2 regions of the Streptomyces sp. NPDC096324 genome follow, and region 2 is predicted to be linked to the other one. Evidence: riboswitches for the same ligand, from Rfam matches in the RefSeq annotation. Region 2 holds a riboswitch; the other holds the start of a gene.
What was found. A riboswitch is a leader RNA that binds a small molecule or an ion and turns the genes downstream of it on or off. The one in region 2 is predicted to bind cyclic di-AMP.
Positions count from the first base shown of each region.

Region 1: it holds a riboswitch for cyclic di-AMP, as region 2 does, so the genes downstream of both, ACIQ7M_RS14640 (NlpC/P60 family protein) here and ACIQ7M_RS34060 (LysM peptidoglycan-binding domain-containing protein) in region 2, are expected to answer to the same signal.

Region 1 is NZ_JBIWFK010000005.1:107,289-110,683, reverse strand. Features, by position in the region: gene pcrA (DNA helicase PcrA) at 1-856, opposite strand, end outside; cyclic di-AMP (ydaO/yuaA leader) riboswitch at 1,313-1,482, shown strand; gene ACIQ7M_RS14640 (NlpC/P60 family protein) at 1,490-2,659, shown strand; gene ACIQ7M_RS14635 (tellurite resistance/C4-dicarboxylate transporter family protein) at 2,793-3,395, shown strand, end outside.
Region 2 is NZ_JBIWFK010000016.1:55,193-58,587, reverse strand. Features, by position in the region: gene ACIQ7M_RS34065 (CocE/NonD family hydrolase) at 1-1,429, shown strand, start outside; cyclic di-AMP (ydaO/yuaA leader) riboswitch at 1,979-2,172, shown strand; gene ACIQ7M_RS34060 (LysM peptidoglycan-binding domain-containing protein) at 2,177-2,947, shown strand; gene ACIQ7M_RS34055 (HAD family hydrolase) at 3,025-3,395, opposite strand, start outside.

The DNA.
Region 1 (3,395 bases), on a different contig from region 2:
ACTCGTCCACCAGGACGTGCCGGAAGCGGCGGCGGTAGTGCTCGGCGACGTCCGGGAAGGCGCGCAGCAGGTTGACCGTGGTCATGATCAGGTCGTCGAAGTCGAGCGCGTTGGCCTCGCGCAGCCTCGACTGGTACATCGCGTACGCCTGGGCGAGGGTCTTCTCGAAGCCGTCCGCTGCCTGAGCGGCGAAGTCCTCCTCGTCGATCAGCTCGTTCTTCAGGTTCGAGATCTTGGCGCTGAACGACTTCGGCGGGAACTTCTTGGGGTCGAGGTCGAGATCACGGCAGACGAGCGCCATCAGCCTCTTGGAGTCGGCGGCGTCGTAGATCGAGAACGACGAGGTGAAGCCGAGCGTCTTGCTCTCGCGGCGCAGGATGCGGACGCAGGCGCTGTGGAAGGTCATGACCCACATCGCGTTGGCGCGGGGGCCCACGAGGGCCTCGACGCGCTCCTTCATCTCGCCGGCGGCCTTGTTGGTGAAGGTGATCGCGAGGATCTGGCCGGGGTGGACGTTCCGCTCGCCGAGCAGATGCGCGATCCGGTGCGTGAGGACGCGGGTCTTGCCCGAGCCCGCGCCGGCCACGATGAGCAGCGGGGAGCCCGAGTGGACCACGGCCGCGCGCTGGTTCTCGTTCAGTCCGTCCAGCAGGGCCGCGGGGTCCACGGCGGGCCGGGGCGCGCCGTCGCGGTAGTAAGCGTCCCGGCTCGGCGGCAGGTCGAACTTCCCGCCGAACAGATCGTCCGGAACCGGCTCCGGTACGTGATCGTCCTCGGGCGGCGGCGGGTGTTCGTCCTCGTGGGCCGCGGAGGGCTTGAGGTTCGCCAGGAAGCTGTCGTCAAAGAGGCTGCTCATCGCTCTCCGAGTCTAGGCCGCCCCACTGACAGCCCGCCGCCACCCCGAGAACTCGGCCCGAAGTCGTGACCAGGCACACGGCGGACACCAGGTGCTCACGGCTTCGCCCGCCGACACCTCACCGTCCGTGACGGCGCGCGACGGTCCGGTCACCCGGCGCGGGGCCGGCGCGGCGGGCCGTCCCGAGCCGCGACCCGACCGACGAGCGGTCGCCGCGACGCCCGGCCGCGTCATCCGGAGCGGGATGGGGCCGAGCGATGGAGCCGGCCGATGGGTCGGCGGGCCGCTTCCGGCGGCGCACGCGCCGATGGGTCTTCGGGCCGCTTCCGGCGGCGCGCGCGGCAATGGTCACGAAAATGTATCGGACGTATCGGGCATCAACCTTCACACGGGCCACACCGGTTGGCTAGCGTGCTCGAAGGCCGCTCGACCGCATCCGGCGAACACCGCCGGGCCGGGCGGCCTCCGCCCAATCCGGTGCGCCGCGAGGCCCTGGAGCCGGGGACCCACCGATTTTGGGGTGAATCGGTCCAACCGCCTTGTGGGGCACGGACCGTAGGGCAGCCTTCCGGAACCTCCCGCCCGAACCCGACAGCTAACTCGGCAGGCGGATGACGGAAGGAGTCGCCTCTCTTGGCGTCACACCGCAAGGCGCGTCCCACCGGTGCGCGCATCGCAGGCATACGGACCCCCGCCCTCGCCACGGCGGCCCTCACCTCCGTGGCCCTGCTCTCCCAGACCGCCAACGCCGCACCCTCGGCCGAGCCCCGGCCCAGCATCGAAGCGGTCTCGAAGAAGGTCGACGACCTCTACCACCAGGCCGAGACCGCCACCGACAAGTACAACGCGAACCGGGAGAAGACCGCCAAGCAGCGCGAGCGCGTCGACACCCTGCTCGACGACGTCGCCCAGCGCACAGAGAAGCTCAACACCGCGCGCGAAGAACTGGGATCGTTCGCCGCGGCGCAGTACCGCACCGGGGCCGCCGCGCCCGACACCGCGACCCTGCTGCTCGCGGACAACCCCCAGGACTACTTCGACCAGACCCAGTTGATGAGCCGCCTGACGAACCGCCAGAAGGCGGCCGTCGACGACTACATCACGGAGCAGGCCGCCACCACCGAGAAGCGGACGGAGGCCACCGCGAGCCTCGAGTCGCTGACCGCCTCGCAGAAGGCGCTCAAGACGTCCAAGGCCGAAGTGCAGCACAAGCTCTCTGAGGCCCGCGACCTGCTGTCGAAGCTGAACTCCGAGGAAAAGGCGCGCCTGGCGGCGGTCGAGAAGAAGAAGCGGGAACAGGCCGCGGCCAAGGCGGCGGAGCTGGCGCGGCAGCAGGCCGCCGCCGAGAAGGCCGCCCAGGCGCAGCCGTCGTCGGACAGCACGGGTGACCCGGCCGCCGGCTCGACGGCCGGGTCGTCGACGGGATCGACGGCCACGGGCTCCTCGTCGAAGGCGGCCGAGGCGCTCGCGTTCGCCCGCGCGCAGGTAGGCAAGCCGTACGTCTGGGGCGCCACCGGCCCGGACTCCTACGACTGCTCGGGCCTGACCCAGGCCGCCTGGAAGGCCGCCGGCGTCAGCCTCCCCCGCGTCACCTACGACCAGGTGAACGCCGGCACGACGGTCTCCCTCGCCGACGCCCGGCCCGGCGACCTGGTCTTCTTCTACGACGACATCAGCCACGTCGGCATGTACATCGGCGACGGCATGATGATCCACGCGCCGAAGCCGGGAGCGTACGTCCGCGAGGAGTCGATCTACTACGACGGCACCTCGGCGATCCACAGCGTGGTGCGCCCGGCGTAGCCCGGGAGCCGGAAGCCCCTCGCGCGGGGCACGCGTGCGGGCTCTCCCGATCCCCGCGCGCGTGCTCCGCGTTTTCGTCGCCGCCCGCGCGTGGCCCGCCCGCAACCGCTCCGCGGGTCCCTAGCATCGACGCATGCCAGAGACACCGGACATGACGGACACCATTCCGCTCCGCTCCTGGTGGGCGGGGTGGGCGCCCGCCGCCGGGGCCGCCGTCATGGCCACCGGCATCCTCTCGATCGGGCTGCACCTGACCGGCTACGAGGTCCTGTCCCGGATCGCGCTGTTCCTCGCGTCGCTCGCCTGGGTCGGTCTCGCCTCGGACTTCCTCGCCCGGCTGGTGGGCGACCGGGCGCAATGGGCGCGACGGGCCGGCACTCCCGCCGGGCTCGACGCGGTCGCGGCGACCACCGTGCTCGGTACCAGGTTCTCCACACTGGGGTGGCAGACGCTCGCCGAGATCCTGCTCGCGCTGTCGGCCGTGCTCTGGCCGGTCCTGCTGCTGAGCGTCCTGCGGCACTGGCGGCGCCGCATGGCGGGAGAGGTGTTCCTCGTCTGCGTGGCCACGCAGGGGCTCTCGGTCCTCGGCTCGACGATCGCCGGCGAGGTGGGCTCGGACTGGCTCGCGCATGCCGCGATGACGCTGTTCTGGGTGGGGATCGCGCTGTACGTCCTCTCGCTCGCGAACTTCGACCCGCGGGAGGTGAGGAAGGGCGCGGGGGACCACTGGATCGCG
Region 2 (3,395 bases):
GGGGATGTGGCGGGACATGTGGGAGAAGCGGCTGGAGGCGGTCACCCCCCGCGCGCACGCCTGGCTGGCCCACCAGACCCGCGACGCGTACTGGCGCGAGAGCGGCGTCCGCGAGGAGTACGGAGCCATCCGCGCGGCGGTCCTCGCGGTCGGCGGCTGGCACGATCCGCACCGGGACACGGTGCTGCGCCTGGTGCGGAACCTGCCGCCGGATCGCGTACGAGGTCTCATCGGCCCCTGGTCCCGCCAGTACCCGGACCGGGGCCTGCCGCCCGGCCCGGCGATCGGCTTCCTCCAGGAGACGCTGCGCTGGTGGGACCACTGGCTCCGCGACGAGGCGACGGACGCGCTCTCCGTCCCCCTGCTGCGCTCGTACGTGATGGACGCGCACCCTCCGGCGACCGTGTACGAGCGGATCCCCGGCCGCTGGGTGGGCGACCCGGCCTGGCCCTCACCCTCGGTGACCCCGGTCGCGTACGCGCTCCAGGGTGCCCCGCTGCCGGTGCGGTCCCCGCAGCACACGGGGGTCGACGCGGGCCGCCTCTTCCCCTCGGGCGACGACGCCGACCTGCCGCCGGACCAGCGGGAGGAGGACGCCCGGTCGGCCTGCTTCGAGTTCGAGGTGGCGGAGGAGACCTGGGTCCTGGGCCGTCCCCGGGTCAATCTGCGGCTGACGTCCGCGGCGCCCAGGGGCCAGGTGATCGCCCGGCTGTGCGACGTGGCCCCGGACGGGGCGTCCACGCTCGTCACCCGGGGTGTTCTGAACCTGTCGGCACGCCGGGGCCCCGACCAGGCGGTTCCCTGGCGGCCGAGCGCCACGGAGCACGTGGTCCTCGATCTGAACGCCATCGGCTACGCGTTCCCGCCGGGCCATCGCATCAGGCTCGGCGTCTCCTCCGCGTACTGGCCCTGGATCTGGCCCCAGCCGGGCTCGGAGGCCGGCTTCACCCTGGAGCCGGTCGGCAGCGTCCTCGAACTCCCGGTACGGGCGACGGAGTCGGACCCCTCGATCACCTTCGGGGAACCGGAGGAGGCCGAACCCCTCGGCGTGACCGTCTCGGCGACCCTGGACGAGCCCCGCCCGCGGCGCCTGGTCCTGCGCGACGTGGCCGCGGAGACCTGGAGCCTGGAGGTGGACCCGGGGCGCGGCGGGACCCGGATGTTCCCCGACGGCCTCGAATGCACGGAGGAGGCCCGGGAGACGTACACGATCGACGCGGCGGACCCACTGTCCGCCCGCGCCCACGCCGTCTGGTCGATCCGGCTGCACCGGCCCGACCTGCCGTGGGACGCCCGCGTCGAGACGGTCTCCGCCATCGCCTGCGACGCGGAGGACTTCATCACGACCGACGAACTCGTCTGCAGGAACGGCGACGAGGTCGTGTTCCACCGGACCTGGGAGAAGCGCATCCCGCGCACGGCAGGCTGACCGGGCCGACCGACCGGACTTGCCGACCGGACTTGCCGCCCGGACTTGTCGCCCGGACTTGTCGACCGGGCCTGCCGACCGGGCCTGCGGGCGCGGGAGTTCACCGTCGGTGTGGCGCTCGCACGCCGAACTCGGTTGAAACGACGTCCACTTCGCCGCGCGCCCCCGGGGTTCGACCCGCCTCCGGCCCGGCGCTCCCGCCCGGCACCTGCCGCGTCCACCGATGTGTCCCGCGCCACAATTCCCGCCGCGCCAGGGGCCGCTCGATGCCTTCCGCGAGGCCCGAAAGCGCCCGCCGACGCGGGCGCAATGCCCGAATTACCCCCTCGTGGCGCCTTAATGCTCTTTGGTCTCGTGAGTTGGGTCACCGGTCCGCCGGGCCGCCGCCGGACGTTCCTAGTGGATCAACCCGTTTGCGAAAGGCAAGTTGAGGATCCAATTCCGGCACAATCGGACTTTTCACCCTCTGATTAACCAGGCCAAAGCGATCTTCGCGGTCAAATCTCGTCTTGTTTCGGACATGTGCTCTCGCATACGTTCTGGTCGACCCCGGGCGGATCGCCGAATCCTGCCGCCGCCCGGAAACCCATCGACCCACGCACGGCAGGAGCGGGGGAACCACAGGTAAGCCGCCGATCCGGACACACCCGGAACGGCTTGGGGTGAAGCCGCGCCCAGAGCGCGGCCGGGCATCTCCCGCCCGAACCCGACAGCTCACCTCGCAGGCGTCGGAGAGGACATTTCGTCATGCCCGTACGAGCCAAGCACCGCCGCATGAAGACCAACGTCATCACCCGGGGCATGATCGCCGCCGGAACGGGTGGCATCGCCCTCGCCCTCCCCCTCGTGAGCGCGACCGGCGCCAGCGCCGCCACCCCGGCGCAGGCCCCCCAGGCGGCCAAGACCGCCCACACCGCGGTGGTCCCCAACGTGCAGCTCATCACCTACAAGGTGGTCGCCGGCGACACCCTGTCCAAGGTGGCGAAGAAGTACCCCAAGAGCGGTGGCTGGAAGAAGCTGTACGCGGCGAACCGCGCGGTCATCGGCGACAACCCCTCGGTCATCCGTCCGGGCCTGAAGCTGACCGTCGGCACGAAGACGCTGAAGTCGACGACTGTCCGCACCACGGCGAACGCGACCGCCGCCGTCGCCAAGTCCAAGGCGACCACCGTCACCCAGGCCGCCGCCAAGACGTACACCAACGACCTCGACGGCTGGATCAAGGAATCCCTGGACGTCATGGCCAAGGCCGGCATCCCGGGCAGCTACGACGGCATCCACCGCAACGTCATTCGCGAGTCCTCCGGCAACCCCAACGCCATCAACAACTGGGACTCCAACGCCGCCGCGGGCATCCCCTCCAAGGGCCTGCTCCAGGTGATCGACCCCACGTTCCAGGCGTACCACGTCGCCGGCACGTCGTCGAACATCTACGACCCGGTCGCCAACATCACCGCGGCCTGCAACTACGCGGCCGACAAGTACGGCTCCATCGACAACGTCAACGGCGCCTACTGATCCCACCCCCGCCCCACCCGCTTCACCCGCACCCGCCGACGGCGCCTTCCGGCCCGTCGGCGGGTGCGTCGGTGTCGCTAGAAGCCGAAGAGGCGCTCCAGGACGACCGCGATCCCGTCGTCCTCGTTCGACAAGGTGACCTCGTCGGCCACCGCCTTCAGTTCCGGGTGGGCGTTGGCCATCGCCACACCCCGGGCCGCCCAGTCGAACATCGGGATGTCATTGGGCATGTCGCCGAAGGCGAGCGTCGCGCCCGGCGTGAGCCCGAGATGCGCAGCGGCCAGCGCGAGGCCCGTCGCCTTGGTCACCCCGCATGGCTGGAGTTCGACGGTGCCGGGCCCGGACATGGTGACCGTCGCCAGCGAACCGACCACTCCCCGCGCCGCCGACGCCAACTCGTCGTCGGACAAAGACGGGTGACGGAGCAACACCTTGCTGATCGGCTCAG